DNA from 2 places in the Geobacillus stearothermophilus ATCC 12980 genome. Region 2 is predicted to be linked to the other one. Evidence: a T-box and tRNA genes for the amino acid it is inferred to sense, from the RefSeq annotation. Region 2 holds a T-box; the other holds one or more tRNA genes.
What was found. The T-box of region 2 lies ahead of serS (serine--tRNA ligase). A T-box ahead of a tRNA ligase gene usually reads a tRNA of that ligase, here a tRNA-Ser.
Positions count from the first base shown of each region.

Region 1: it has a tRNA-Ser gene. The T-box ahead of serS (serine--tRNA ligase) is inferred to sense a tRNA for this amino acid. The anticodon was not compared.

Region 1 covers NZ_CP128494.1:425,154-440,238, forward strand. The annotation lists rRNA gene QSJ10_RS02275 (16S ribosomal RNA) at 1-1,055, shown strand, start outside; rRNA gene QSJ10_RS02280 (23S ribosomal RNA) at 1,326-4,253, shown strand; rRNA gene rrf (5S ribosomal RNA) at 4,528-4,644, shown strand; tRNA gene QSJ10_RS02290 (tRNA-Val) at 4,653-4,728, shown strand; tRNA gene QSJ10_RS02295 (tRNA-Met) at 4,756-4,832, shown strand; tRNA gene QSJ10_RS02300 (tRNA-Asp) at 4,838-4,913, shown strand; tRNA gene QSJ10_RS02305 (tRNA-Phe) at 5,088-5,163, shown strand; tRNA gene QSJ10_RS02310 (tRNA-Thr) at 5,372-5,444, shown strand; tRNA gene QSJ10_RS02315 (tRNA-Lys) at 5,610-5,682, shown strand; tRNA gene QSJ10_RS02320 (tRNA-Gly) at 5,690-5,764, shown strand; tRNA gene QSJ10_RS02325 (tRNA-Leu) at 5,770-5,855, shown strand; tRNA gene QSJ10_RS02330 (tRNA-Arg) at 5,859-5,932, shown strand; tRNA gene QSJ10_RS02335 (tRNA-Pro) at 5,939-6,012, shown strand; tRNA gene QSJ10_RS02340 (tRNA-Ala) at 6,021-6,093, shown strand; tRNA gene QSJ10_RS02345 (tRNA-Met) at 6,111-6,187, shown strand; tRNA gene QSJ10_RS02350 (tRNA-Ile) at 6,193-6,269, shown strand; tRNA gene QSJ10_RS02355 (tRNA-Ser) at 6,292-6,382, shown strand; tRNA gene QSJ10_RS02360 (tRNA-Thr) at 6,591-6,666, shown strand; tRNA gene QSJ10_RS02365 (tRNA-His) at 6,674-6,746, shown strand; tRNA gene QSJ10_RS02370 (tRNA-Gly) at 6,918-6,988, shown strand; tRNA gene QSJ10_RS02375 (tRNA-Ile) at 6,995-7,068, shown strand; tRNA gene QSJ10_RS02380 (tRNA-Asn) at 7,272-7,346, shown strand; tRNA gene QSJ10_RS02385 (tRNA-Ser) at 7,354-7,446, shown strand; tRNA gene QSJ10_RS02390 (tRNA-Glu) at 7,451-7,522, shown strand; gene QSJ10_RS02395 (B3/B4 domain-containing protein) at 7,821-8,486, opposite strand; gene queG (tRNA epoxyqueuosine(34) reductase QueG) at 8,539-9,681, shown strand; gene QSJ10_RS02405 (amidase domain-containing protein) at 9,743-10,606, shown strand; gene trmL (tRNA (uridine(34)/cytosine(34)/5-carboxymethylaminomethyluridine(34)-2'-O)-methyltransferase TrmL) at 10,627-11,100, shown strand; gene QSJ10_RS02415 (PrkA family serine protein kinase) at 11,427-13,322, shown strand; gene yhbH (sporulation protein YhbH) at 13,547-14,704, shown strand.
Region 2 covers NZ_CP128494.1:15,091-30,175, forward strand. The annotation lists rRNA gene QSJ10_RS00055 (23S ribosomal RNA) at 1-639, shown strand, start outside; rRNA gene rrf (5S ribosomal RNA) at 880-996, shown strand; gene QSJ10_RS00065 (YaaC family protein) at 1,101-2,090, opposite strand; gene guaB (IMP dehydrogenase) at 2,218-3,684, shown strand; gene QSJ10_RS00075 (D-alanyl-D-alanine carboxypeptidase family protein) at 3,789-5,144, shown strand; gene pdxS (pyridoxal 5'-phosphate synthase lyase subunit PdxS) at 5,274-6,158, shown strand; gene pdxT (pyridoxal 5'-phosphate synthase glutaminase subunit PdxT) at 6,183-6,773, shown strand; T-box leader at 6,783-7,003, shown strand; gene serS (serine--tRNA ligase) at 7,057-8,331, shown strand; gene QSJ10_RS00095 (glycoside hydrolase family 18 protein) at 8,568-9,854, opposite strand; gene tadA (tRNA adenosine(34) deaminase TadA) at 9,941-10,423, shown strand; RNA gene ffs (signal recognition particle sRNA large type) at 10,477-10,741, shown strand; gene dnaX (DNA polymerase III subunit gamma/tau) at 10,952-12,634, shown strand; gene QSJ10_RS00115 (YbaB/EbfC family nucleoid-associated protein) at 12,662-12,985, shown strand; gene recR (recombination mediator RecR) at 12,995-13,591, shown strand; gene QSJ10_RS00125 (YaaL family protein) at 13,615-13,839, shown strand; gene QSJ10_RS00130 (pro-sigmaK processing inhibitor BofA family protein) at 13,912-14,178, shown strand; rRNA gene QSJ10_RS00135 (16S ribosomal RNA) at 14,431-15,085, shown strand, end outside.

The DNA.
Region 1 (15,085 bases), 410 kb from region 2:
GAGAAAGCCCCGGCTAACTACGTGCCAGCAGCCGCGGTAATACGTAGGGGGCGAGCGTTGTCCGGAATTATTGGGCGTAAAGCGCGCGCAGGCGGTCTCTTAAGTCTGATGTGAAAGCCCACGGCTCAACCGTGGAGGGTCATTGGAAACTGGGGGACTTGAGGGCAGGAGAGGAGAGCGGAATTCCACGTGTAGCGGTGAAATGCGTAGAGATGTGGAGGAACACCAGTGGCGAAGGCGGCTCTCTGGCCTGCACCTGACGCTGAGGCGCGAAAGCGTGGGGAGCAAACAGGATTAGATACCCTGGTAGTCCACGCCGTAAACGATGAGTGCTAAGTGTTAGAGGGGTCACACCCTTTAGTGCTGCAGCTAACGCGATAAGCACTCCGCCTGGGGAGTACGGCCGCAAGGCTGAAACTCAAAGGAATTGACGGGGGCCCGCACAAGCGGTGGAGCATGTGGTTTAATTCGAAGCAACGCGAAGAACCTTACCAGGTCTTGACATCCCCTGACAACCCAAGAGATTGGGCGTTCCCCCTTCGGGGGGACAGGGTGACAGGTGGTGCATGGTTGTCGTCAGCTCGTGTCGTGAGATGTTGGGTTAAGTCCCGCAACGAGCGCAACCCTCGCCTCTAGTTGCCAGCATTCGGTTGGGCACTCTAGAGGGACTGCCGGCGACAAGTCGGAGGAAGGTGGGGATGACGTCAAATCATCATGCCCCTTATGACCTGGGCTACACACGTGCTACAATGGGCGGTACAAAGGGCTGCGAACCCGCGAGGGGGAGCGAATCCCAAAAAGCCGCTCTCAGTTCGGATTGCAGGCTGCAACTCGCCTGCATGAAGCCGGAATCGCTAGTAATCGCGGATCAGCATGCCGCGGTGAATACGTTCCCGGGCCTTGTACACACCGCCCGTCACACCACGAGAGCTTGCAACACCCGAAGTCGGTGAGGTAACCCTTACGGGAGCCAGCCGCCGAAGGTGGGGCAAGTGATTGGGGTGAAGTCGTAACAAGGTAGCCGTACCGGAAGGTGCGGCTGGATCACCTCCTTTCTAAGGGGAAAAGCGAAGGCCGCAATGGCCAACTGTCGATACACAGCGCTTCTGTTTCGTTCAGTTTTGAGGGAGCGAGTCATGTTCTCTCAATGACAAAAATCGTTCCTTGAAAACTAGATAACCGGAAAGGCGGAGGCGAGTGTTTCGCCGCGATGGGCAAATGTTCTTCGCCTGCAAGGGTGCTTGCACCCGGAAGGCGAAGGTTATTTGACCCCGAGCGGCGGCGAGCCGACGCTAGACAATAAGGAAGAAGCCGAGAGCGCTGTAGGTTAAGCTAGAAAGGGCGCACGGTGGATGCCTTGGCACTAGGAGCCGATGAAGGACGGGGCAAACGCCGAAACGCTCCGGGGAGCTGTAAGCAAGCGTTGATCCGGAGATGTCCGAATGGGGGAACCCACTGTCCGTAATGGGGCAGTATCCATGCCTGAATCCATAGGGCATGGAGGGCACACCCGGGGAACTGAAACATCTTAGTACCCGGAGGAGAAGAAAGCAAACGCGATTCCCTGAGTAGCGGCGAGCGAAACGGGAACAGCCCAAACCAAGAGGCGTGCCTCTTGGGGTTGTAGGACCGCTCATTGTGGGAGTGAGAAAGGAACGGGGTAGACGAACCGGTCTGGAACGGCCGGCCAGAGAAGGTGACAGCCCTGTAGTCGAAACTTCGTTCCCTCCCGAGCGGATCCTGAGTACGGCGGGACACGGGAAATCCCGTCGGAAGCAGGGAGGACCATCTCCCAAGGCTAAATACTCCCTAGTGACCGATAGTGCACCAGTACCGTGAGGGAAAGGTGAAAAGCACCCCGGAAGGGGAGTGAAAGAGAACCTGAAACCGTGTGCCTACAAGTAGTCAGAGCGCGTTCATGCGTGATGGCGTGCCTTTTGTAGAATGAACCGGCGAGTGACGATGGCGTGCGAGGTTAAGCCGAAGAGGCGGAGCCGCAGCGAAAGCGAGTCTGAACAGGGCGAAAAGTACGTCGTCGTCGACCCGAAACCAGGTGATCTACCCATGTCCAGGGTGAAGGCCGGGTAACACCGGCTGGAGGCCCGAACCCACGCACGTTGAAAAGTGCGGGGATGAGGTGTGGGTAGGGGTGAAATGCCAATCGAACTTGGAGATAGCTGGTTCTCCCCGAAATAGCTTTAGGGCTAGCCTCGGGATGGAGAGTGTTGGAGGTAGAGCACTGATTGGGCTAGGGGCCCTCATCGGGTTACCGAACCCAGTCAAACTCCGAATGCCAACGACTTATGCCCGGGAGTCAGACTGCGAGTGATAAGATCCGTGGTCGAGAGGGAAACAGCCCAGATCGCCAGCTAAGGCCCCAAAGTGCACGTTCAGTGGAAAAGGATGTGGAGTTGCAAAGACAACCAGGATGTTGGCTTAGAAGCAGCCACCATTTAAAGAGTGCGTAATAGCTCACTGGTCGAGTGACTCTGCGCCGAAAATGTACCGGGGCTAAACGTGCCGCCGAAGCTGCGGGATGACCGTTGGTCATCGGTAGGGGAGCGTTCTAAGGGCGTTGAAGCCAGACCGGAAGGACTGGTGGAGCGCTTAGAAGTGAGAATGCCGGTATGAGTAGCGAAAACAGAGGTGAGAATCCTCTGCGCCGAAAGCCTAAGGGTTCCTGAGGAAGGTTCGTCCGCTCAGGGTTAGTCGGGACCTAAGCCGAGGCCGAAAGGCGTAGGTGATGGACAACAGGTTGAGATTCCTGTACCACCTCCTTCCCGTTTGAGCGATGGGGGGACGCAGGAGGATAGGGCGAGCAGGCGGCTGGAAGAGCCTGTCCAAGCCGCAAGGCTGATCCGTAGGCAAATCCGCGGATTGTAAGGCCAAGCGGTGATGGCGACGGAGTCATCCGGAAGTCCCCGATTTCACACTGCCAAGAAAAGCCTCTAGCGAGGGAAGAGGTGCCCGTACCGCAAACCGACACAGGTAGGCGAGGAGAGAATCCTAAGGCGCGCGGGAGAACTCTCGTTAAGGAACTCGGCAAAATGACCCCGTAACTTCGGGAGAAGGGGTGCTCGTTTGGGTGAAGAGCCCGAACGAGCCGCAGTGAAAAGGCCCAAGCGACTGTTTATCAAAAACACAGGTCTCTGCGAAGCCGAAAGGCGACGTATAGGGGCTGACACCTGCCCGGTGCTGGAAGGTTAAGGGGAGCGCTTAGCGGAAGCGAAGGTGCGAACCGAAGCCCCAGTAAACGGCGGCCGTAACTATAACGGTCCTAAGGTAGCGAAATTCCTTGTCGGGTAAGTTCCGACCCGCACGAAAGGTGTAACGACTTGGGCGCTGTCTCAACGAGAGACCCGGTGAAATTATACTACCTGTGAAGATGCAGGTTACCCGCGACAGGACGGAAAGACCCCGTGGAGCTTTACTGCAGCCTGATATGGAATTTTGGTATCGCTTGTACAGGATAGGTGGGAGCCTGGGAAGCCGGAGCGCCAGCTTCGGTGGAGGCGGCGGTGGGATACCACCCTGGCGATATTGAAATTCTAACCCGCACCCCTTAGCGGGGTGGGAGACAGTGTCAGGCGGGCAGTTTGACTGGGGCGGTCGCCTCCCAAAAGGTAACGGAGGCGCCCAAAGGTTCCCTCAGAATGGTTGGAAATCATTCGGAGAGTGCAAAGGCACAAGGGAGCTTGACTGCGAGACGGACAGGTCGAGCAGGGACGAAAGTCGGGCTTAGTGATCCGGTGGTTCCGCATGGAAGGGCCATCGCTCAACGGATAAAAGCTACCCCGGGGATAACAGGCTGATCTCCCCCAAGAGTCCACATCGACGGGGAGGTTTGGCACCTCGATGTCGGCTCATCGCATCCTGGGGCTGTAGTCGGTCCCAAGGGTTGGGCTGTTCGCCCATTAAAGCGGTACGCGAGCTGGGTTCAGAACGTCGTGAGACAGTTCGGTCCCTATCCGTCGCGGGCGCAGGAAATTTGAGAGGAGCTGTCCTTAGTACGAGAGGACCGGGATGGACGCACCGCTGGTGTACCAGTTGTCCCGCCAGGGGCACCGCTGGGTAGCTATGTGCGGACGGGATAAGCGCTGAAAGCATCTAAGCGTGAAGCCCCCCTCAAGATGAGATTTCCCACCGCGTCAGGCGGGTAAGATCCCTCGAAGATGACGAGGTCGATAGGTCCGAGGTGGAAGCGTGGCGACACGTGGAGCTGACGGATACTAATCGATCGAGGGCTTAACCTAACAAGAAAAGTGGAGGCCGCCTGCTTATCGGCGAGGCGCGCTGGAGGGCCTGTGAGCGGACTTAGCCCGCCGCAGCAGGACCGAAGCGTCGCGAGCCGATGGCGGCCGGAACTAGACATCGAAAAGCGCAGGCGAGCGGAGGTGAGCCGGAGCTAGACAATGAAAAGTGAAAGCGTCCCGGCTTCTTCCCGAAACGGTTATCTAGTTTTGAAGGAATGAAAAAAAGTCCTTGACAATAAGCTCAATTCCCTTATAATAATACTTGTCGCCATTGCCTAGTGGTGATAGCGGAGGGGAAACACCCGTTCCCATCCCGAACACGGAAGTTAAGCCCTCCAGCGCCGATGGTAGTTGGGGCCAGCGCCCCTGCAAGAGTAGGTCGCTGCTAGGCAATTTCGTGGAGGATTAGCTCAGCTGGGAGAGCACTTGCCTTACAAGCAAGGGGTCGGCGGTTCGATCCCGTCATCCTCCACCACTTACACCAATTGTGTATTCTTATCGCCGCGGGGTGGAGCAGTCCGGTAGCTCGTCGGGCTCATAACCCGAAGGTCGCAGGTTCAAATCCTGCCCCCGCAACCAAAATTGGTCCCGTAGTGTAGTGGTTAACATGCCTGCCTGTCACGCAGGAGATCGCGGGTTCGAGTCCCGTCGGGACCGCCATTCTTTCAAAATTGTGAAAGATGAAAAATACGGCTCAGCAGCTCATTCGGTAGAGACGAGCATCTGCTTCATCGAATTCGCTTCGAGTTGCCTCAACGCATCGAGCGTCTTTGAATCAGCTGGTAGAGGAAGAGGCACAGAGCAATTCAACGAGCGAGTTAAAAAATAATATATGGCTCGGTAGCTCAGTCGGTAGAGCAAAGGACTGAAAATCCTTGTGTCGGCGGTTCGATTCCGTCCCGAGCCACCATCAAACTATAAATTATGCCGTCTTAGCTCAATTGGTAGAGACGAGCATTCGCATCGTTGAATCTGCTTCGAGTTGTCCCGACGCATCCCACTTCTTTGAATAAGCTTGCAGAGGAAGGGACACCGAGCATTTGATTTCCTCGAATCAGCTTGTAGAGGAAGAGGAACAACCGAGCAGATCATATGATCCAGTAACTCATGTTAAATGTGCCGGCTTAGCTCAATTGGTAGAGCAACTGACTTGTAATCAGTAGGTTGCGGGTTCAAGTCCTGCAGCCGGCATCTTCCATTTTGAAAAAATTCAACTAGCGAAACATGAGCTCAGAAACGAGCGATACATCTTCGAGTTCGCTGCGAGTTGCCCCGACACACTTGACTTCTTCGAATAAGCTTGTAGAGGAAGGGGCGGGTAGAGTGAAATGAAGCTTAGAGTGTTATCTTAACCATGAGCCATTAGCTCAGTAGGTAGAGCATCTGACTTTTAATCAGAGGGTCGGAGGTTCGAGTCCTCCATGGCTCATCGTCTTGCGGAAGTAGTTCAGCGGTAGAACACCACCTTGCCAAGGTGGGGGTCGCGGGTTCGAGCCCCGTCTTCCGCTCCACTTCCGCCGGGGTGGCGGAATTGGCAGACGCACAGGACTTAAAATCCTGGGGTAGGTAACTACCGTGCCGGTTCGAGTCCGGCCCTCGGCACGTGCGCTCGTAGCTCAATTGGATAGAGCATCTGACTACGGATCAGAAGGTTAGGGGTTCGAATCCTCTCGAGCGCGTTTTGTCGGGAAGTAGCTCAGCTTGGTAGAGCACACGGTTCGGGTCCGTGAGGTCGCAGGTTCAAATCCTGTCTTCCCGATTTATCATGGGGCCTTAGCTCAGCTGGGAGAGCGCCTGCTTTGCAAGCAGGAGGTCATCGGTTCGATCCCGATAGGCTCCACCTTTTGACTTAAATTTGGCGGTGTAGCTCAGCTGGCTAGAGCGTACGGTTCATACCCGTGAGGTCGGGGGTTCGATCCCCTCCACCGCCACCATTATCGGACCTTTAGCTCAGCTGGTTAGAGCAGACGGCTCATAACCGTCCGGTCGTAGGTTCGAGTCCTACAAGGTCCACCATTATTATTATTGTTGCTTTTTTGGAGGAGTACCCAAGTGGTTGAAGGGGTCGGTCTTGAAAACCGAGAGGCGCCGCAAGGCGCGCGGGGGTTCGAATCCCTCCTCCTCCGCCATGCACTTTAAAATCGTGCCGTCTTAGCTCAATTGGTAGAGACGAGCATTCGAATCGTTGAATCTGCTTCGAGTTGTCCCGACGCATCCCACTTCTTTGAATAAGCTTGCAGAGGAAGGGACACCGAGCATTTGACTTCCTCGAATCAGCTTGTAGAGGAAGAGGAACAACCGAGCAGATCATATGATCCAGTAACTCATGTTAAATGTGCCGGCTTAGCTCAATTGGTAGAGCAACTGACTTGTAATCAGTAGGTTGCGGGTTCAAGTCCTGCAGCCGGCACCAGAACGAGGCGACTATGGCGAAGTGGTTAACGCACCAGATTGTGGCTCTGGCATGCGTGGGTTCGATTCCCACTAGTCGCCCTTTTCATTATATTCTATATTTGCGGGTGTAGTTTAGTGGTAAAACCTCAGCCACGAGCATCTGCATCATCGAATTAGCTTCGAGTTGCCCCGACGCATCTGGCTTCTATGAATCAGCTGGTAGAGGAAGGGGCATGGAAGCAGCGTGGCGGATGTTAAGCCAAATATTATGCGGGTGTAGTTTAGTGGTAAAACCTCAGCCTTCCAAGCTGATGTCGTGGGTTCGATTCCCATCACCCGCTTTTGATGGGCCTATAGCTCAGCTGGTCAGAGCGCACGCCTGATAAGCGTGAGGTCGGTGGTTCAAGTCCACTTAGGCCCATTATTTTCCATTGAATATTTTTGGGTCATTCGCTATAATAATGGGCGAACAATGCCCCATCGTTCCACAGCAAAATCGGAGCGACGAGCTTCACATCTTCGAATTCGCTGCGAGTTGCCTCGACGCATCTCGCTTCCTTGAATTAGCTGGCAGAGAAAGAGGCAACGAGTACATTTGGAAGATGTGCATAACATATACATCATTCCGCAATAGCTCAGCGGTAGAGCAACCGGCTGTTAACCGGTAGGTCGTAGGTTCGAATCCTACTTGCGGAGCCATTTCTTTGGAGAAGTACCCAAGTGGCTGAAGGGGACGGTTTGCTAAACCGTTAGGTCGCAGTTTTGCGGCGCGCGGGTTCAAATCCCGCCTTCTCCGCCATAATGGCCCGTTGGTCAAGTGGTTAAGACACCGCCCTTTCACGGCGGTAACACGGGTTCGAATCCCGTACGGGTCACTGGTTGCTGGCACCAGAGATTCTGGTGCCCTTTTGTACAATTTCTTTTGTCGATTTTTGCGTTTTTTCTTGCGATGCGTGTGGAAGTCTGTTATAATATCTCTCGTTAGCTTTAAAATTACGTTATGATTGTTGGGGACAACGCAGTGTTTCGTTTCGTTAAAGAACGAGGCATTGCGTTTTTTTATTTACCACCCTAAACCGAGAAGACCCTCATTTCCACGCGTGAGCGTAGGGAGAGAGTTCAGGTAGGAAGGGAGTCCCCCGTTTCCAACGGCAGGAAAGTGGGGGGAGAAGATCAAACGAACAATTGGGCGTCGGCTTCGCCGCCATGAATTTGCACAAACATCGTTTGGATGGCTTGAAGCCGGCGCTTGGCGGTTTCTTCTGGCGTTGATGGGAGAAAGTAAACGATTTGCAAAGCGTTTTTCGTTTCTCTCGTCACGGCGGTCCGCTCCGAATCGACGATCGGACTGCCAAACGGCCCTCGTTCATCTTTGCTGACGAGTTTGTTGGCAAAGTTGACTGTGCGGCCGTTTAACGCGATGTATTCATCTTTTTCCGTGCCGATCGTGAGCGTCACTGTCCCGTTGATGCGGTCTAGATCATAGATGCCGAGCGGAATTTTATAATAGAGTGAAAAAAAGTTGTTTATGTCTGCCGCTGAATGGATAGGCGGAATGAAGCTTTTTTTCTGGATGCGTCGGTACAGGCTTTCACTTGACGGTCGATAGCGGCTTGGGTCCGTTCCGATTTGTTTGAAAGTACGGCGCCATTCGACCATTTCAGGAATGTCGGCAATCGACTTTTCCTGCAGCTCGATGTAAAGAGATTCTTGAAACAGCTCAAGCCGCCCCCTTAACATTTGCGGTGAATCGCTGACCTCGATATGATAATAGCGGATGACGCCGAATTTACCAGAAGGAAGGCGTTGCTTTAGTTGTTCTGATATCACGCATTTCATCTTGATCACCTCGGATTTCATTTTACCATATATGACGAAAGGAGGGAAAACGATGGATGTTATGGCATTAAAGCAGGAAGTCATTGAGTACAGTCGGTCAATCGGCATTGATAAAATCGGATTTGCGAGCGCTGATCCGTTTGTGGAATTAAAGGAACGGCTGCGCCGCCAGCAGGAGCTCGGCTATCAGTCCGGTTTTGAGGAACCAGATATTGAGAAACGGACGAATCCTTCATTGCTTCTTCCGGAAGCAAAATCGATTATTGCCATTGCTCTTGCCTATCCGTCTAAAATGAAAAATGCGCCGCGGGGGACAAAGACGGAACGGCGCGGCGTTTTTTGCCGCGCTTCATGGGGAAAGGACTACCACGATGTGTTGCGGGAACGTTTGCAGCAGCTCGAGGAGTTTTTGCTGGCCAAAGTGCCCCATGCCCGCGTTCGCTCGATGGTGGATACCGGAGAGCTCGCCGATCGGGCGGTGGCGGAACGGGCAGGGATCGGTTGGAGTGGCAAAAACTGCTCTATTATTACACCAGAGTTTGGATCGTATGTGTATTTGGGAGAAATGATTACGAATATTCCATTTCCCCCTGATGAACCGGTTGAAAACCGATGCGGCACGTGCACGAAATGCATTGATGCCTGCCCGACTGGGGCGCTTGTGCAAGGGGGACAACTGAACGCACAGCGGTGCCTTTCCTTTTTAACGCAAACGAAAGGCTTTTTGGCCGACGAGTTTCGAGAGAAAATCGGGAATCGGCTGTATGGCTGCGATACATGCCAGCAAGTCTGCCCGGAAAATAAGGGAAAAGACTTTCATTTGCATCCGGAATTCGAGCCGGATCCGGAAGCGGTAAAGCCGAAACTCATCCCGCTGCTTCAGATGAGCAACCGTGAATTTCAAGAAACATTTGGGGCCATGGCGGGTTCATGGCGTGGGAAAAAGCCGATTCAGCGCAATGCCATTCTGGCGCTTGCCCATTACAAAGACCAAACCGCGGTGCCGCATTTGCTGCGTTTGTTGAAAGAGGATAGCCGTCCCGTCATCCGCGGGACGGCGGCGTGGGCGCTCGGGAAAATCGGGGATCCAAGCGCTAAGCCTTATTTGGAGGCCGCGCGGCAAACGGAGGCGGATGCCGATGTGATCGCTGAGATTGAAAAAGGACTAAAACTGTTGGCTGAGGCAAAGGAATAGGGAAAAAAACGCAGCTTCCCCACATAAGGTAGTAACAAAAACGAAAGTGGTGGAAAGCAGCATGAAAAAACAGTTGCGCGCGTGGTTGGATGAGCGAGCCCGCTCGTTTGTGTCGGAAAGCAATATCCGAAGCGAAGAGGCGGCAAGAAAGCAACAGCTTTGCCAAAAGCGCGGTGCGGAGATCGTCCGTTGCACGATCCGGGGGCAAATTGTCGGCAGGCAGACCATTGAGCGGGAAGCGAAAGTGATGTATATTGCCCACCATCAATTTTTAATTAAGCAAAGGGGTTCACTATATATAGAAGAACAGGTTGAGGAGCGATGCGCCTGTTTTGTTGGCGGTGAGCTTGTTGCTGATGAAACGATCAACCGATTGGGGGGGGATATGGAGGCGCCGCGCGTCGAACGAGAGCAATGGACGGGAGATCGTCTTTCTTACCAGTATGACCGCGCCCGGGCGGTTCGGTATGCGGAAACGTGGTGGAATCGGCATAACCCGGTGTTTCCGTCGTTTCCGGTGGATTGCACGAATTTTGTTTCCCAATGCTTGTATGCGGGCGGGGCACCGATGACGGGCTATCCGAACCGGGCGAGGGGATGGTGGTGTCAAAACGGAAGTTGGAGTTACAGCTGGGCTGTCGCTCATTCCTTTCGTTGGTATTTGAGCGGGTCGCGCATTGGCTTGCAGGCGGTGGAAGTGGCGGAGCCGGAGCAATTGATGGCAGGCGATGTCATCTGTTATGATTTTCAAGGGGACGGACGCTTCGACCACTCAACGATTGTGGTGGCGAAAGATCAGAACGGGATGCCGCTTGTGAACGCCCATACGACAAACAGCCGAATGCGCTATTGGTCGTATGAAGATTCAAGCGCCTATACGCCGAACATTCGCTATAAGTTTTTTCACATCATCGATCGCAAATAAACGTTGCTGAGGTGAAGGAAATGCCGCTTCATGTAGTGCTATACCAGCCAGAAATTCCAGCCAATACTGGAAACATCGCTCGTACGTGCGCAGCAACCGATACGTCGCTCCATTTGATCCGCCCGCTCGGTTTTTCTACGGATGATAAAATGTTAAAGCGCGCCGGGCTTGATTATTGGCCGTATGTCAATATTTCGTATTATGACTCGCTTGACGAACTATTCGCCCGCTTTCCGGAAGGGGAGTTTTATTTCATTACGAAATTCGGGCGCCGGTATTATGATTCGTTTGATTTCAGCGATACAGAAAAACATATTTTCTTTGTGTTCGGACGTGAAACGACCGGACTGCCGAAGGAGCTGCTTGAGGCCAATATGGACCGTTGCCTTCGCATCCCGATGAATGACAAAGTGCGCTCGTTAAACTTGTCGAACACGGCGGCCATTTTAGTGTACGAAGCGTTGCGCCAACAACGGTTTTATGGGTTGTCATAAACAAAAAAAAACGACCTTCGCTCTGGAGGTCGTTTTTTTGGTCTTATTGTCTGACGCCTGGTTTGTCTTCATAGCCAGCGGTGAAAATGGCCGTCAAAAACGCAATGATAACCCCTAGCACAAGCAACGTGCGCATCGTTTGTTCCTCCTTCATAATGAAAGTGGCAGGCGTTTCCCCCTTTATTATAGCGAATATGGCTAAGCATGTGAATGACCGCAGTTGGTTGTTAGGAGACAAAATTTTTTTTGCGGCGAATGATACGGGACATCCTCACATAAATTGTAATAATCTTGCTGTTAGACATCCAAGGGTGAGGAGGTCCTTTATGGATATTTTGCAAAAAATCACCCGGTATCGGGAAGAAGAAGAAAAGTTGAAATGGGAAGGAACGTTTGCCGAGTATTTAAAGATTTTAAAAGAAAAGCCGTGGGTGGCCCAGTCGGCTCATTCGCGTGTTTATAATATGATCAAAGATGCTGGGGTCGAAGAGGTGAATGGGCGGAAACGATATAAGTTTTTTAGCCAGCACCTGTTCGGGCTTGAGGAGGCGCTTGAGCGGCTCGTTGAGGAATATTTCCACCCGGCGGCGAAGCGGCTTGATGTGCGGAAACGGATTTTGCTGCTGATGGGGCCGGTCGGCGGCGGGAAATCGACGTTGGTAACGCTCCTGAAGCGCGGGCTTGAGGAGTACTCCAAAACGGAGCACGGAGCCGTTTATGCGATTAAAGGGTGCCCGATGCATGAAGACCCGCTTCACCTCATTCCTCACCATTTGCGCGACGATTTTTACCGCGAATACGGAATTCGCATCGAAGGCGAGCTGTCGCCGCTCAATATGATGCGGCTTGAGAAAGAGTACGGCGGACGCATTGAAGACGTGCTAGTGGAGCGCATTTTCTTCTCGGAAAACCGCCGCGTCGGCATCGGGACGTTCAGTCCGTCTGATCCAAAATCGCAAGACATCGCCGATTTAACGGGAAGCATCGATTTTTCAACGATCGCGGAATACGGCTCCGAGTCCGACCCGCGCGCGTACCGGTTTGACGGCGAGCTGAACAAAGCCAACCGCGGGATTATGGAATTTCAAGAGATGTTAAAGTGCGATGAAAAATTTCTTTGGCATTTGCTGTCGCTGACGCAAGAAGGCAATTTCAAGGCTGGGCGGTTTGCTTTAATCAGCGCCGACGAATTGATTATCGCTCATACGAACGAAACGGAATATCGGTCGTTCATCGCCAACAAAAAGAACGAGGCGCTCCATTCGCGCATCATCGTCATGCCGATTCCATACAACTTGCGCGTCTCGGAAGAAGAGCGCATTTACGAAAAAATGATCCGCGAAAGCGATGTCGCCGACGTGCATATCGCCCCGCATACATTGCGGATTGCGGCCATGTTTACGATTTTGACTCGGCTGAAAGAGTCGAAGCGGCCGGATGTGGATTTATTGAAGAAAATGCGCTTGTATGATGGCGAAATGATCGAAGGATTCAGCGAGGTCGATGTGGAGGAGCTGAAAAAGGAGCATCCGGACGAGGGGATGAGCGGCATCGACCCACGCTATGTCATCAACCGCATTTCTGCCTGCATCATTCGCAAAGGAGTGCTGTCGATCAATGCGCTTGACGTGCTTCGTTCGTTGAAAGAAGGGTTGGATCAGCATCCGTCGATCACGAAGGAAGACCGCGAGCGGTATTTGAATTTCATTTCGCTCGTGCGCAAGGAGTATGATGAAATCGCAAAACAAGAAGTGCAAAAGGCGTTCGTCTATTCGTATGAAGAGTCAGCGAAAACGTTGATGGATAACTATTTGGACAACGTCGAGGCGTACTGCAACAAGACGAAACTGCGCGATCCGCTTACGGGTGAGGAAATGAATCCGGATGAAAAGCTGATGCGCTCGATTGAGGAACAGATCGGCATTTCGGAAAATGCGAAAAAGGCGTTCCGGGAAGAAATTTTAATCCGCATTTCCGCCTACGCACGCAAAGGGCAAAAGTTTGACTACAATTCGCATGAGCGGTTGCGTGAAGCGATCCAGAAAAAGCTGTTTGCTGATTTAAAGGATATTGTGAAAATCACGACATCGACGAAAACGCCCGATGAACAGCAACTGAAAAAAATTAATGAAGTCGTCGCCCGCCTGATCGATGAATACGGGTACAACTCCACGTCGGCCAATGAATTGCTCCGCTATGTCGGCAGCTTGTTGAACCGCTAGGCATGCCTCGAGCGCCGGGGCATGCTTTTTTGCATCGATAATCGGGCTTGTCCGTCCGTTGTTCGCTTTTCTATTTTCGGCATTCATCTGTCAATTATTTTGAATTTTTGCATAGGATAAAATAAACAACTTGGCATAGTGATGGTCCGTTTTGATGACGCCAACATAAGTATATGCGGGAAAGTGAAAAGTGTGAGAACCATTTTAACAAAGGAGGGGAAAATATGAAAGGGAATTTCGTTGTATCGAAAGAAGACTGGTCCCTCCACCGCAAAGGATATGACGATCAAAAGCGGCATCAAGAAAAGGTAAAGGAAGCGATCAAAAACAATTTGCCGGATTTGATTACGGAAGAAAGCATCATTATGTCCAACGGACGCGATGTAATTAAGATTCCGATTCGCTCGCTGGATGAATGTAAAATTCGCTACAACTATGAGAAAAACAAACATGTCGGCCAAGGAAACGGAGACAGCCAAGTCGGCGATGTCGTGGCCAGAGACGGAAGTGGGGAGGGGCAAGGGCCAGGAAAAGGCCAAGGAGCCGGCGACTTGCCGGGTCAAGATTATTACGAGGCTGAAGTGTCGTTGATGGAAATCGAAGAAGCGCTCTTCAGCCAACTGGAGCTGCCGAACTTGCAGCGGAAAGAACTGGATCAAAATGTCGTTCAACATATCGAATTTAACGACATTCGCCGCACCGGGTTGATGGGGAACATCGATAAAAAGCGGACGATGCTCGCCGCTTTCAAACGCAATGCCATGAGCGGCAAACCAGGCTTTTACCCGATTTACCGCGAAGATTTAAAGTTTAAAACGTGGAATGAAGTCGTCAAGCCGGAATCGAAGGCCGTTGTCTTGGCCATGATGGACACAAGCGGCTCGATGGGCATGTGGGAAAAATACATGGCGCGCAGTTTCTTCTTTTGGATGACGCGTTTTTTGCGCACGAAGTACGAAACAGTCGACATCGCCTTTATCGCCCATCATACGGAAGCGAAAGTTGTCAGCGAGGATGAATTTTTCACGAAAGGGGAAAGCGGCGGGACGATTTGCTCATCCGCCTACCGCAAGGCGCTGGAACTGATCGAAACGAAGTATTCTCCGTCGCGCTACAACATTTATCCGTTCCACTTCTCCGACGGCGACAACTTGACATCGGACAATGCCCGCTGTGTGAAGCTTGTTCAAGAGCTGATGAAAGTGTCGAACATGTTTGGGTATGGAGAAGTCAACCAGTACAACCGCCATTCCACACTCATGTCGGCGTATCGCAATATTAAGGATGAAAAGTTCCGCTATTATATTTTGAAACAAAAATCAGATGTGTTCCACGCGATGAAAACATTTTTCCGGAAAGAAGAAAATAAGGCATTCGTATGAATCTCCTGCAATAGCGCAGGAGATTTTTATTTATTTTACAAAAAGTATAAATTTTACAGAAGCAAAACCCCTATTTTACAGCTTATTTACAAACATCCTCCATGATGAAAGTAATCAAGCTGTCTTGCAAAGCGGGGGGATAGCGGTTTCAACGGGAAGCATTTTTTATGGAAAGAAGCAAAAGCAAGGAGGTGCATCGTGTGACAAATGTGGAGTTTGTTCGTGTTTGCAAGTCCTATGACGGAAAAAATATGTCATTCACGACTTAAATGCTTCCATTGAATCAGGAGAATTTTTTGTGCCGGCGAACGGATTCCGTTGGTTATTGATGAAGCAAATAGCTCATTTTTTGATGTTCATGGCTTCAGGCTTCTATATACA
Region 2 (15,085 bases):
TCCCAAAAGGTAACGGAGGCGCCCAAAGGTTCCCTCAGAATGGTTGGAAATCATTCGGAGAGTGCAAAGGCACAAGGGAGCTTGACTGCGAGACGGACAGGTCGAGCAGGGACGAAAGTCGGGCTTAGTGATCCGGTGGTTCCGCATGGAAGGGCCATCGCTCAACGGATAAAAGCTACCCCGGGGATAACAGGCTGATCTCCCCCAAGAGTCCACATCGACGGGGAGGTTTGGCACCTCGATGTCGGCTCATCGCATCCTGGGGCTGTAGTCGGTCCCAAGGGTTGGGCTGTTCGCCCATTAAAGCGGTACGCGAGCTGGGTTCAGAACGTCGTGAGACAGTTCGGTCCCTATCCGTCGCGGGCGCAGGAAATTTGAGAGGAACTGTCCTTAGTACGAGAGGACCGGGATGGACGCACCGCTGGTGTACCAGTTGTCCCGCCAGGGGCACCGCTGGGTAGCTATGTGCGGACGGGATAAGCGCTGAAAGCATCTAAGCGTGAAGCCCCCCTCAAGATGAGATTTCCCACCGCGTCAGGCGGGTAAGATCCCTCGAAGATGACGAGGTCGATAGGTCCGAGGTGGAAGCGTGGCGACACGTGGAGCTGACGGATACTAATCGATCGAGGGCTTAACCTAACAAGAAAAGTGGAGGCCGCCTGCTTATCGGCGAGGCGCGCTGGAGGGCCTGTGAGCGGGCTTAGCCCGCCGCAGCAGGACCGAAGCGTCGCGAGCCGATGGCGGCCGGAACTAGACAGCGAAAAGCGCAGGCGAGCGGCGGCGAGCCGGAGCTAGACAATGAAAAGTGAAAGCGCCGCGGCTTCTTCCCGAAACGGTTATCTAGTTTTCAGGGAACGAATTCCTGACAATCTCATATGGCCTAGTGGTGATAGCGGAGGGGAAACACCCGTTCCCATCCCGAACACGGAAGTTAAGCCCTCCAGCGCCGATGGTAGTTGGGGCCAGCGCCCCTGCAAGAGTAGGTCGCTGCTAGGCGGAAAACAGAGCACCCCATTGTGCATGACGCGCAATGGGGTGTTTTTTATCAACCTGCGCTGGGAAGCCTTTACTCTCGCGTGTTCGTGCAGGTGGGAGGGCATTCAATCATTTGGCTTGGCCCAAAACTTATGCATTAAATATTCGTTTAGCAGCAGGGGCACTTTGTCCGCCGATATGGAAAGAAATTGAAGAATAAAAATGTACGCCTTGCTTGAGTAAGAGTGAAGAAGTTCGCTCCACCACTCTGTTTCGTAGCGGGAGATCATGCTCAAATTGTACAGCAGCAAATAATGGGCATGGATTTCCGGGAGCGCAAAGATTTTTTCCTTCTTCGTTGGGATATGGTATGTTCCGTTCGAATGGAATAAAAATGGCCCTTCCTTAATCGGCGATAGCGGCGATTCCATTTTGAAATAAAGAAATTCCCCTTCCTCCTTGGCGAATGTCAGCTGTTTTTCGTGCCCTTCCTCGCTCATGTACTGGATGAAGCGGAGCTGCGACATATGGTAATGGTCCAAAATCGCCTTCGGAATGGCCAGCATGGGCGGTGAAACCGTATGTACGACCGGCAACGACAATGGCTTTTTTCGTTCGCTTAAACAAAAAAATGTTTCGTGCAGTTCGCAGATTCGTTGCAACAGCATGCCCATGCGAAATTTTTCCCCCGCCTCTTGTTTCACATGAAACATTTTTTCAGAAAAATGAGTGAACAAACCGTTTTTTTGGATTTTGACTTCGTCATCTAAAAATTCATAGCCTTGTTTTTTGCGCTTTCTCGTTGACACTCCATGGGCTAAAACGGATGTCGATTCAGGATAGTCCGGATCGACGGTGAGCAGGCACGCCTTTATCAGCTGCACCATGCCATAAAACAAAAGAACCGGTTTAATGGACAATGGCGACTGCCTGGCGGCGGCATAAAAGTTTTGCCCATGCTCCAAATAATATAAAAATGGATAACAGTTTGTATAACTGCGCTGAACAGCGTCTTCCCGTTGTTGCTGTTTGTAGCATTGCAGCAAAAAGCGCTGGGCGACGTCAGCGGAGCGGAAAATAGAAAAGTTGACAGCTTTACCGGGATTTCCGAACATTTTTACCCCCCCTTGCCATGGAATTGTAAGAAGATAACTGAAAAGTTGGACATTTTTTTGATTCCTTGACAGTAGTTTAACCAGTTGTTAAGCTACTAATAATATTTCCGGACAAGGGGGAGAAAACATGTGGGAAGCGAAATTCGCAAAGGAAGGCTTGACGTTTGATGATGTTCTTCTCATTCCAGCAAAATCGGACGTGCTGCCGCGTGATGTTGATGTCACGACGAAATTAAGCGATACGCTCCAGTTGAACATCCCAATTATTAGCGCCGGCATGGATACAGTAACCGAAGCGGAAATGGCTATTGCGATGGCGCGTCAAGGCGGTCTTGGCGTCATTCACAAAAACATGTCGATTGAGCAACAGGCGGAACAAGTCGACAAAGTAAAGCGGTCAGAGCGCGGTGTTATTACGGATCCGTTTTTCTTAACGCCTGATCATCAAGTGTATGATGCGGAACATTTAATGAGCAAGTATCGCATCTCCGGCGTGCCGATCGTCAACAATGCCGAGGAACAAAAGCTTGTCGGCATTATCACGAACCGCGATTTGCGCTTTATTCAGGATTACTCGATTAAAATTTCCGAGGTAATGACGAAGGAGAACTTGGTTACAGCCCCGGTAGGGACTACGTTAGAAGAAGCGGAAAAAATTTTGCAAAAGCACAAAGTGGAAAAATTGCCTCTCGTCGATGAAAATGGAGTTTTAAAAGGGCTTATTACGATTAAGGACATCGAAAAGGTGATCGAGTTCCCGAATTCGGCGAAAGATGCGAAAGGGAGGCTGATTGTCGGGGCGGCCGTCGGGGTGACGGCGGACACGATGATTCGCGTCAAAAAGCTTGTTGAGGCAGGGGTTGATGTCATTGTCGTTGACACGGCGCACGGCCATTCGAAAGGCGTCCTAGAGACGGTGGCCAACATCCGCCGCCAATACCCGGACTTGAACATCATCGCCGGCAATGTCGCGACAGCTGAAGGGACGCGCGACTTGATTGAGGCTGGGGCGAACATTATTAAAGTCGGAATCGGTCCGGGGTCCATCTGCACGACCCGGGTTGTCGCCGGGGTTGGTGTGCCGCAAATTACGGCGATCTATGACTGCGCGACTGAGGCGCGCAAACATGGCGTCCCGATCATCGCTGACGGCGGCATTAAATACTCTGGCGACATCGTGAAGGCGATTGCCGCCGGAGCTCATGCGGTCATGCTCGGCAGTTTGCTCGCCGGCGTCTCGGAAAGCCCAGGCGAGACGGAAATTTACCAAGGCCGCCGCTTTAAAGTATACCGGGGCATGGGGTCGGTCGCTGCGATGGAGCGCGGCAGCAAAGATCGTTATTTCCAAGAAGACGCGAAAAAGTTTGTCCCGGAAGGCATCGAAGGGCGTGTGCCGTACAAAGGGCCGCTCGCCGATACGATTTATCAGCTTGTCGGTGGCTTGCGCGCCGGTATGGGCTATTGTGGAACGCGGAACTTGGATGAGCTGCGGGAGAAAACGCAATTTGTCCGCATGACGGGCGCAGGGCTTCGCGAAAGCCATCCGCATGACGTGCAAATTACGAAAGAAGCGCCGAACTACTCCGCGTTTTGATCAAGGCTGCGTCCATCAGCCTAACTTTGACGGAGACAGATTCTCCGTCTATTTTTTTGGCCGCCTGTATGTTACAATAACGGTTGTGTGAGGAGGGTTTCGATGTGAAGAGGAAACGAAAGTGGTTGTTTTGGCTGCTGTCTGTTTGTCTTTGCTTAACACTATGGCCGTTTCAACAGATGGCGAAGGCGGAAAGCGCTCCGCTTGACATCCGGGCGGACGCCGCGATTTTAGTGGACGCGAAGACGGGAAGAATTTTATATGAGAAAAACATTGATACGGTGCTTGGCATTGCCAGCATGACAAAAATGATGACCGAGTATTTGCTTCTTGACGCCGTTAAGGCGAAACGTGTCAAGTGGGATCAGACGTATACGCCGAGTGAGTATGTGTACCGGTTGTCGCAAGACCGGGCGCTGTCCAACGTTCCGCTGCGCAAAGATGGCAAGTATACAGTGCGCGAACTGTACGAGGCAATGGCCATTTATTCGGCCAATGGGGCTACGGTCGCGATTGCGGAAATCATTGCTGGGTCAGAGAAAAATTTCGTGAAAATGATGAATGAAAAAGCGAAACAGCTCGGGTTGAAAGATTATAAATTCGTGAATGCGACAGGGTTAAGCAACGAAGACTTAAAAAGATTCTACCTGGAAGGGACAAACTCGGATGAGGAAAATGTCATGTCTGCGCGAGCCATGGCCACCCTTGCCTACCGGCTGCTGAAAGACCATCCAGAGGTGCTGGAAACGGCGAGCATTCCCCATAAAATGTTCCGAGGAGGAACAGAGGACGAAATTAAAATGGACAACTGGAACTGGATGCTACCAGGGCTTGTGTACGGATACGAAGGGGTAGACGGGTTGAAAACCGGCTATACGGAATTTGCCGGCAACTGTTTCACCGGGACGGCGAAGCGGAACGGCGTCCGTCTAATTTCCGTCGTGATGAATGCCAAGGATGCAAGCGGAAAAACGACGAAAGAGGCGCGTTTTAAGGAGACAGAAAAACTATTTAACTATGGATTTCATCAATACTCGCTCCAAACGCTCTATCCGAAAGGGTATCAGCTGAAGGGGAAAGAGACGATTCCAGTCGTGAAAGGGAAGGAAAAAGAAGTTCGCGTCGCAACGGCGAAAAAGCTGTCTCTGCTCATCAAAAATGGCGAGGAAAAACAGTACAAGCCGGTTTATGTATTGGATCAGAAAAAAATGACGAAAGAAGGAAAATTGATCGCTCCGTTGAAAAAAGGAGAGACGGTCGGATATATGACGCTTGAATACAAAGGCAATGACTCGCTCGCGTTCTTAAGCCCGGACATGCAAAAAAACATCCGGGTGCCGCTCGTTACGACAACCGAGGTGGAGAAAGCCAACTGGTTCGTTCTCTCGATGCGTGCGATTGGCGGACTGTTTGCTGATTTATGGACAAGCGTTGCCAAAACGGTGAAAGGTTGGTTGTAACGCTGCTCCCCGGTTAAGGGGAGCTTTTTTCCATTGTGATTTTTGTAAAAATTGAGGTAAAATGAAACGGTGGAATCATCCTTTTGCGTATATAGCAAAGCATAAGGATAGGAACAGGGGGAATCAACGTTGGCATTGACAGGTACAGACCGCGTCAAACGTGGCATGGCGGAAATGCAAAAAGGCGGCGTCATTATGGACGTCGTCAATGCGGAGCAAGCGAAGATTGCTGAGGCGGCAGGGGCTGTCGCAGTCATGGCGCTCGAGCGCGTCCCGGCAGACATTCGCGCCGCTGGCGGTGTCGCGCGCATGGCTGATCCGACGATCATTGAAGAAGTGATGAACGCTGTATCAATCCCAGTCATGGCAAAAGTGCGCATCGGGCACTATGTGGAAGCGCGCGTCCTTGAGGCGCTCGGCGTCGACTATATTGACGAAAGTGAAGTATTGACGCCGGCTGATGAAGAGTTCCATATTGACAAACGGCAGTTTACGGTCCCATTTGTATGCGGTTGCCGCGACTTAGGAGAGGCCGCCCGCCGCATTGCTGAAGGGGCATCGATGTTGCGGACAAAAGGGGAGCCAGGGACAGGAAACATCGTCGAGGCCGTTCGCCATATGCGCAAAGTCAACGCGCAAATCCGCAAAGTTGTCAGCATGAGCGAAGACGAACTTGTCGCCGAGGCGAAACAGCTTGGGGCTCCGGTTGAAGTGCTGCGTGAAATCAAACGGCTTGGCCGCCTCCCGGTCGTCAACTTCGCCGCTGGCGGTGTCGCGACACCAGCTGACGCCGCGCTCATGATGCACTTAGGCGCCGACGGTGTCTTCGTCGGTTCGGGCATTTTTAAATCGGAAAATCCGGAAAAATACGCTCGTGCGATCGTTGAAGCGACGACTCATTATGAAGACTATGAGCTGATCGCCCATCTATCGAAAGGGCTGGGCGGCGCAATGCGCGGCATCGATGTCGCGACACTGCTGCCGGAGCATCGGATGCAAGAACGAGGCTGGTAAGCCGGACAAAGGAGCAAGATCACAATGAAAATAGGTGTACTTGGACTGCAAGGAGCTGTGCAGGAACATGTCCGCGCCATCGAGGCGTGCGGCGCCGAGGCGGTCGTCGTGAAGAAACCGGAGCAGCTTTCGGGACTCGACGGACTCGTGCTCCCGGGCGGCGAAAGCACAACAATGCGGCGCCTCATGGACCGGTACGGATTGATGGAGCCATTGAAGCAATTTGCCGCTGATGGCAAGCCGATGTTTGGGACATGCGCTGGGCTCATTTTGCTGGCGAAACGAATCGTCGGGTATGATGAGCCTCACTTAGGCCTGATGGATATTACGGTCGAGCGGAACTCGTTTGGGCGGCAGCGGGAAAGCTTTGAGGCGGAGCTGTCGATCAAGGGGGTTGGCGACGGGTTTGTCGGCGTCTTCATCCGTGCTCCGCACATTGTCGAGGTCGGCGACGGGGTCGATGTCCTCGCGACATACAATGACCGCATTGTCGCGGCCCGGCAAGGCCAGTTTCTTGGTTGCTCGTTCCATCCAGAGTTGACCGACGATCATCGATTGATGCAATACTTTCTCAACATGGTCAAAGAAGCGAAAATGACGTCAAGCCTTAAGTAAAGTGATCAAGCGAAAGCGATGAGAGGAACAAGCAGCAGACCCCCTTTCTTTCAGAGAGCCGGTGGGTGGTGCAAACTGGCAGGAAGCGCCTGTGAATCCATCCTCGAGCAAAACGTTGAACGCCAAAGCGGGTCAGTAGGCGTTTTCGGTAGCCGCCGTGAACGGCAAAAAGGGAAGGCATCGCAAGCCTTCAATAAGGGTGGCACCGCGGGGTCGCTCCCGTCCCTTTTGGGGACGGGGGCTTTTTTATGTATAATATTGAATGGAAAAGGAGGTAAAAGCCATGCTGGATGTGAAAATATTGCGCGCCCAGTTTGAAGAAGTGAAAGAAAAACTAATGCAGCGCGGCGGAGATTTGGCGAACATCGACCGGTTTGAACAGTTGGACAAAGAACGCCGCCGTTTGATTGCTGAGGTGGAAGAGCTAAAAAGCAAACGCAATGATGTGTCGCAGCAAATTGCCGCCCTTAAGCGCGAGAAAAAGGATGCGGAGCCGCTGATCGTCCAAATGCGCGAAGTCGGCGACCGCATTAAGCAAATGGATGAGCACATTCGCCAACTGGAAGAGGAACTCAACGCCCTGTTGTTATCGATTCCAAATATTCCGCATGAATCCGTACCGGTCGGCCAGTCGGAAGAGGACAATGTCGAAGTGCGGAGATGGGGGGAGCCGCGTTCGTTTTCGTTTGAACCGAAACCGCATTGGGATATCGCCGACCAGCTTGGTCTGCTTGATTTTGAGCGGGCGGCTAAAGTGACAGGAAGCCGGTTTGTGTTTTATAAAGGGTTGGGCGCCCGGCTTGAGCGGGCGTTAATCAACTTTATGCTTGACATCCATCTCGATGAATTCGGCTATGAAGAAGTACTGCCCCCCTATTTGGTGAACCGGGCAAGCATGATTGGAACCGGGCAATTGCCGAAATTTGCCGAGGATGCGTTTCATTTGGACAGCGAAGACTATTTTCTCATTCCGACAGCGGAAGTGCCGGTGACGAACTTGCATCGCGATGAAATTTTATCTGCAGATGATTTGCCGCTTTACTATGCAGCGTACAGCGCCTGTTTCCGCGCTGAAGCTGGTTCGGCCGGCCGCGACACAAGAGGGCTCATCCGTCAGCATCAGTTCAACAAAGTGGAGCTTGTTAAGTTTGTCAAACCGGAAGATTCATACGAGGAACTGGAAAAATTGACACGGCAGGCGGAAACGATTTTGCAGCGGCTCGGGCTTCCGTACCGCGTTGTCGCCTTGTGCACGGGTGATCTCGGCTTTTCAGCAGCGAAAACATACGATATTGAAGTATGGCTGCCAAGCTACGGCACGTACCGGGAAATTTCATCGTGCAGCAACTTTGAGGCGTTCCAAGCTCGCCGCGCCAACATCCGCTTCCGTCGCGATCCGAAAGCGAAACCGGAATACGTGCACACGTTAAACGGCTCAGGGTTGGCCATCGGCCGAACGGTCGCCGCTATTTTGGAAAACTACCAGCAAGAAGATGGATCGGTCATCATCCCAGAGGCGCTCCGCCCATACATGGGCAACCGGGACGTCATCCGTTAAAATCGTTGGTTGACTTTTCCCGGCAGCCGTGTTATAGTGAATGACGTTGGCGACGGAGAAAAAGAGGCGGCGGATGCCGGCCTCGAATGCTTCTCTGCCAAAGCGATAAAGAACAGTACTGACGCGCATAAGAGGAGATTGTCATCTGGAACGGCTGATCGGAATCGCCGTTTCCAGCCCTAAAAAAACCCGCCGGGAGAAAGGCGGGTTTTTTTATCTCTTTGGCGCGGGCGGCCTTATCTTTTGACGACTGCAAACTGGTCGGAAAGGAGCAGCCAGTTTTGCGGGAAATCGAAGCCCAGTTTCCAATAGCTGACTCCGCGCAGGCCAAGTTCTTTCACGAGATTGAATTTTGCCTGAATGGAGCGGGCGTCCTCAAACCATACTTCGTGCTCGCGCCCGTTTTCATCGCGGTAGCGAAAATGCGGCGCCTGCGCCTCGGTGTCGTATTCAATCGCGACGTTATACTTCGCGGCGAGGGCGATGGCCTGCTGCGGGCTGATGGCGCGGGCGTACGGTCCGCCCGGTACGTACGGCAGTGTCCAATCATAACCATACAAATTTTGCCCCATTAAAATCTTTCCGGGAGGCATTTCCGAGACGGCGTACTTGAGGACACGGCGGACAGGGCCGATGGGGGAGACCGGCATCGGCGGACCGCCGCTGTAGCCCCACTCATACGTCATTATGACGACAAAGTCGGCAATTTGTCCATGGGCGCGGTAGTCATGGGCTTCGTACCAACGTCCGCGCTGGGTGGCGCTCGTTTTTGGCGCCAGGGCGGTCGACATCATCCATCCTTCCCGTTCAAATCGCCGTTTCGCTTTGCGCAAAAACGCATTATACGCCTCACGGTCTTCCGGGCGCAAATATTCAAAATCAAAATGGATGTCGCGGAAGCCATACCGTCTGGCGGTGGCGACAATGTTGTCGAGTAGACGATTTTGCAGCGTTTCATTCGTCAAAATAAGCGCGCCCAGCTCGTCGCTGAACTGCCCGTTTTCAATGTTGGCGACAACCATCACGAGCGTGACGCGGTTGGCGCGGGCAATATCCGGAAAGTCGTCAAGCGGCGGCTCTTGCAATGTCGCGTCGCGCCGAATGGCAAAATAAAAGGGACTTAAATACGTTAAATGTGGAGCGGCTTCGCGGGCGCTTGCTTCCAACGCCGGACTGACGGTCGCACCGCGCGGTTCAATATAGGCGTTAAACTCCGCTCTCCGCTTGGCTCCGGGCGGAATGTAAAGACGCTGGCCGACCCGCAATGGCGCATTTAACGAGAGGCGGTTCACTTCCGCGAGACGCTGCATCGGAATGGAAAACCGGCGGGCAATCGACCATAAACTGTCTCCGGGTTGCACCCAATAAAAACGACCGACGATCGGAATCACGAGCGCCTGACCGACGACAAGACGGTCGGGATTTGGCAGCTTGTTCGCCCGAACAATGTCCTCGACCGTCGTTTCATATGCTTTAGCGATCCCGCTTAACGTTTGTCCTCTCTGTACGACATGGATCTGCATCGCTTGACCTCCTAGTTGCGTCTTCATTCTCCATATTTTATGATGGAAAAGAAAGAGAAATGACCGTTTGTGCAAAGGGGTATATGATGAGCAACGATGAGTATTACATGAAGTTGGCGATTGAAGAAGCAAAAAAAGCTGAACGGATCGGCGAAGTGCCGATCGGGGCCATCATCGTTCAAGACGGCCGCGTCATCGCCCGCGCCCATAATTTACGGGAAACGGAACAGCGCGCGATCGCCCATGCGGAGGTTTTGGCCATTGACGAAGCGTGCCGGGTGACCGGCTCATGGAGGCTTGAACGGGCGGTGTTATACGTGACGCTTGAACCGTGCGCCATGTGCGCGGGGGCCATCGTTCTTTCCCGCATTGAGCGGGTCGTATTTGGAGCTAGCGACCCAAAAGGGGGATGCGCCGGGACGTTAATGAACTTATTGCAGGAAAACCGGTTCAACCACCAGGCTGAGGTTGCAAGCGGCGTGTTGGCGGAGGAGTGTGGGGCGCTGCTGAGCGGTTTTTTCCGCCGATTGCGCGAACAAAAGAGAAATGTTGGCGGAAGTTCCAACTAAAATTCGGCCTGTGTACATTGCATTTTCCCTATAAACGCGCTATACTGATAGTGCCGTGCTAAGCGGGGAGGTAGCGGTGCCCTGTACTCGCAATCCGCTCTAGCGAGGCTGAATCCCTTCTCGAGGTTAGTCTGTTGTGAGGCCTGTCTCAAGTAAGTGGTGTTGACGTCTGGGTCCCGCGCAATGGGATTCCGTGAACCCTGTCAGGTCCGGAAGGAAGCAGCAGTAAGCGGATGCTCCCATGTGCCGCGGGGGCGCCTGGGCTGAGCCAACTGCTTGAGCAACGCTCGGGGCAGCTAATCGACAGAAGGTGCACGGCCTTACATAAGCAGCAAGAGGGTGTCCCAAAAGCAATGGGACACCCTTTCTTCATTGACAAGATGCAGAGGCAATTTGCTTCGGCAACACGATCATATTGTATCTCTTTTACATAGAGAGACGATCTTTTGGGACAGCCTCTTTTTATTTTAAAATAGGGCAGAACGTTATATAATAGTGGAGATGAGAGGAAGAGGAGGGCCGTTTTCCGTGGCATACCAAGCGTTATACCGTGTTTTTCGGCCGCAGCGTTTCGCGGACATGGTCGGCCAAGAACACGTGACGAAAACGTTGCAAAGCGCCCTGCTTCAACATAAAATATCGCATGCCTACTTATTTTCCGGACCGCGTGGGACAGGCAAAACGAGCGCGGCGAAAGTGTTCGCCAAGGCGGTCAACTGTGAACAGGCCCCGGCGGCCGAGCCGTGCAATGAATGTCCCGCTTGCCTCGGCATTACAAACGGAACGATTCCCGATGTGTTGGAAATTGACGCTGCTTCCAACAACCGCGTCGACGAAATCCGCGACATCCGTGAAAAAGTGAAATTTGCGCCGACCTCGGTTCGTTATAAAGTGTACATTATCGACGAAGTGCACATGCTGTCAATCGGCGCGTTTAACGCGTTGTTGAAGACGCTTGAGGAACCGCCCAAACACGTCATTTTCATTTTGGCCACCACCGAGCCGCATAAAATCCCGGCGACGATCATTTCCCGCTGCCAACGGTTCGATTTTCGCCGCATCCCGCTGGCCTCCATCGTTTCGCGGTTGAAATATGTGGCGAACGCCCAGGGCGTAGAAGCATCCGACGAGGCGCTGTCGGCTATCGCCCGCGCTGCCGATGGAGGGATGCGCGACGCGCTCAGTTTGCTTGACCAGGCGATTTCATTCAGCGATGGGAAGCTTCGGCTTGATGACGTGTTGGCGATGACCGGAGCGGCATCATTTGCCGCGTTGGCTGATTTCATTGCCGCCATTCATCGGAAAGATACAGCGGCTGTTTTGCAACAGTTTGAAGCAATGATGGCGCAAGGAAAAGATCCGAATCGTTTGGTTGAAGATTTGATTTTGTATTATCGCGACTTGTTGCTGTACAAAACGGCCCCTCATGTGGAAGGAGCCATCCAAATTGCGGTCGTTGACGAAGCGTTCACCTCGCTTTCGGAAGCGATTCCTCTTTCCGATTTGTACGGAGCGATTGAGCTGTTGAACAAAAGCCAGCAGGAGATGAAGTGGACGAACCACCCGCGTCTTCTCCTCGAAGTGGCGCTCGTCAAGCTTTGCCATCAGCCAGCGGCTGCTGCTCCATCGCCGACCGCTTCTGAACTTGGGCCATTGATCAAGAGGATTGAAACGCTGGAAATCGAGCTGCGCCGCCTAAAAGAGCAGGCGCCTGCCGTTCCGCCGGAGGCGCCTTCTGCGAAAAAAACGGCGAAAGCGGTGAAAACCGGGGGATATAAAGCACCGGTCGGCCGCATTTACGAATTGTTGAAGCAGGCGACGCATGAAGACTTAACCTTGGTGAAAGGCCGTTGGGCCGACGTACTTGATGCGCTGAAGCGGCAGCATAAAGTGTCGCACGCCGCTCTCTTGCAGGAGAGTGAACCGGTCGCAGCAAGCGCTTCAGCATTTGTGTTAAAGTTTAAGTATGAAATTCACTGCAAGATGGCGACCGACCCGGCGAGTTCGGTCAAGGAAAATGTCGAAGCAATTTTATTTGACCTGACGAACCGCCGTTTTGAAATGATCGCCATTCCGGAAGAGGAATGGGGGAAAATAAGGGAAGAATTTATCCGCAGCAAAGAAGCGAAAGCGGAAAAAATCCAGGAAGACCCGTTGATCGCCGAAGCGAAACGGCTGTTTGGCGAGGAATTGATTGAAATCAAAGAATAAACGAATTGAAGGAGGATGCCAACCATGATGCGTGGCGGAATGGGAAATATGCAAAAAATGCTGAAGCAAATGCAGAAGATGCAAAAAGAAATGCAAAAAGCACAGGAAGAGCTGGCAGAAAAAACAGTGGAGGGCACGGCAGGCGGCGGCATGGTAACGGTCATCGCCAACGGCCATAAACAAATTTTAGAAGTGAAAATTAAAGAAGAAGTCGTTGACCCGGACGATATTGAAATGCTCCAGGATTTAGTTTTGGCAGCGACAAACGATGCACTCAAAAAAGCTGATGAGCTGGCCAACGATATGTTGGGGCAGTTTACGAAAGGACTCAACATTCCAGGGCTGTTCTAGGGGGAAGCTATGCATTATCCAGAACCGTTATCCAAACTGATTGACAGTTTTATGAAATTGCCCGGAATCGGTCCAAAAACGGCCGCCCGCCTCGCGTTTCACGTGCTGGCGATGAAAGAAGACGTTGTGCTTGAATTCGCCAAAGCGCTCGTCGACGTAAAGCGGCATATTCATTATTGCACGATTTGCGGGCATATTACAGATGCGGACCCGTGCTACATTTGCAAAGACGAACGGCGCGACCGGACGACCATTTGTGTTGTCCAAGACCCGAAAGATGTCATCGCTATGGAGAGAATGAAAGAATACAATGGCTTGTACCATGTGCTGCATGGAGCCATTTCTCCGATGGAAGGCATCGGTCCGGAGGACATTAAGATCGCCGAGCTGCTGGCGCGGCTGCAGGATGAGACGATCCAAGAAGTGATTTTAGCGACTGACCCGAACATTGAAGGGGAAGCGACAGCGATGTATATCTCACGCCTGCTCAAACCAACAGGAATCAAGGTAACCCGCATCGCCCACGGTTTGCCGGTAGGCGGCGATTTGGAATATGCGGACGAAGTGACGTTGTCAAAAGCGTTGGAAGGACGCCGCGAACTGTAGAGAGAAAGAAGGTGGGGATCGGTTTGTTATGGCGGCGGAAGGGGAAGTTAAAAAGACAATTTGACGAAAAGTTGATGGCCGAACTGCAACAAGCAAGAGCGGAGTGGTTTGAACAAAAACAGCTCATTGAAAAAAGCGTTGACCCGTCTCGAGAGGTGCTGAGCGCGCTCCAACTGGCGGAGGCCAAGTATTTTTTTCTTCTCCGCGAAGCGAAGCACCGTCGTGTTACACTGAAGGAAGTGCGTTGACTTCCTTTTTTGTTCTTTTTTCCCCCAAGGTGCATATGCTTGTAGTACAAGCATAGAAGGGGGCATGAAACGTTGGAGCCGAAAGTGGTGATTACCGTATTGTCGGCGCTCATTGCCGTGTTGCTCGTTGTTGGCGCCCGCCTTAAGGCGCTTCGCTTTATCGGCCATGCCGCTATCCGCCTGATCGTCGGGGCGCTGGCGCTGTTTGCCATTAACGCGATCGGCGGGCAGTTCAGCATTCATATTCCGATTAATCTTATCACCTCGCTCGTTTGCGGATTTCTTGGCCTTCCAGGGGCTGCGGCATTAATTGTGATTGACCAATATATTCTGTCATGATTCATAATGAAAAGGCATCATCTAGTCAAAATGCCTTTTCATTTTTTTATGAAAAACTATTGACTTTTGTATAGATATAAAGTATATTAATAAACGTCGCTGTCCATAAAAAACATGTTGACAGCGAATTGAACAGTAATTATAATAATAAAAGTGCACAACACTAAATTGAAAGCTCCTTGAAAACTAAACAAAACGCAAGCGTCAAAAAAAACTTCGGCCGCATTGGCCGAAGCAAAAGCCAATCAACTTTCTTTGGAGAGTTTGATCCTGGCTCAGGACGAACGCTGGCGGCGTGCCTAATACATGCAAGTCGAGCGGACCGAACGAGGGCTTGCTCTTGTTTGGTCAGCGGCGGACGGGTGAGTAACACGTGGGCAACCTGCCCGCAAGACCGGGATAACTCCGGGAAACCGGAGCTAATACCGGATAACACCGAAGACCGCATGGTCTTCGGTTGAAAGGCGGCCTTTGGGCTGTCACTTGCGGATGGGCCCGCGGCGCATTAGCTAGTTGGTGAGGTAACGGCTCACCAAGGCGACGATGCGTAGCCGGCCTGAGAGGGTGACCGGCCACACTGGGACTGAGACACGGCCCAGACTCCTACGGGAGGCAGCAGTAGGGAATCTTCCGCAATGGGCGAAAGCCTGACGGAGCGACGCCGCGTGAGCGAAGAAGGCCTTCGGGTCGTAAAGCTCTGTTGTGAGGGACGAAGGAGCGCCGTTCGAAGAGGGCGGCGCGGTGACGGTACCTCACGAGAAAGCCCCGGCTAACTACGTGCCAGCAGCCGCGGTAATACGTAGGGGGCGAGCGTTGTCCGGAATTATTGGGCGTAAAGCGCGCGCAGGCGGTCTCTTAAGTCTGATGTGAAAGCCCACGGCTCAACCGTGGAGGGTCATTGGAAACT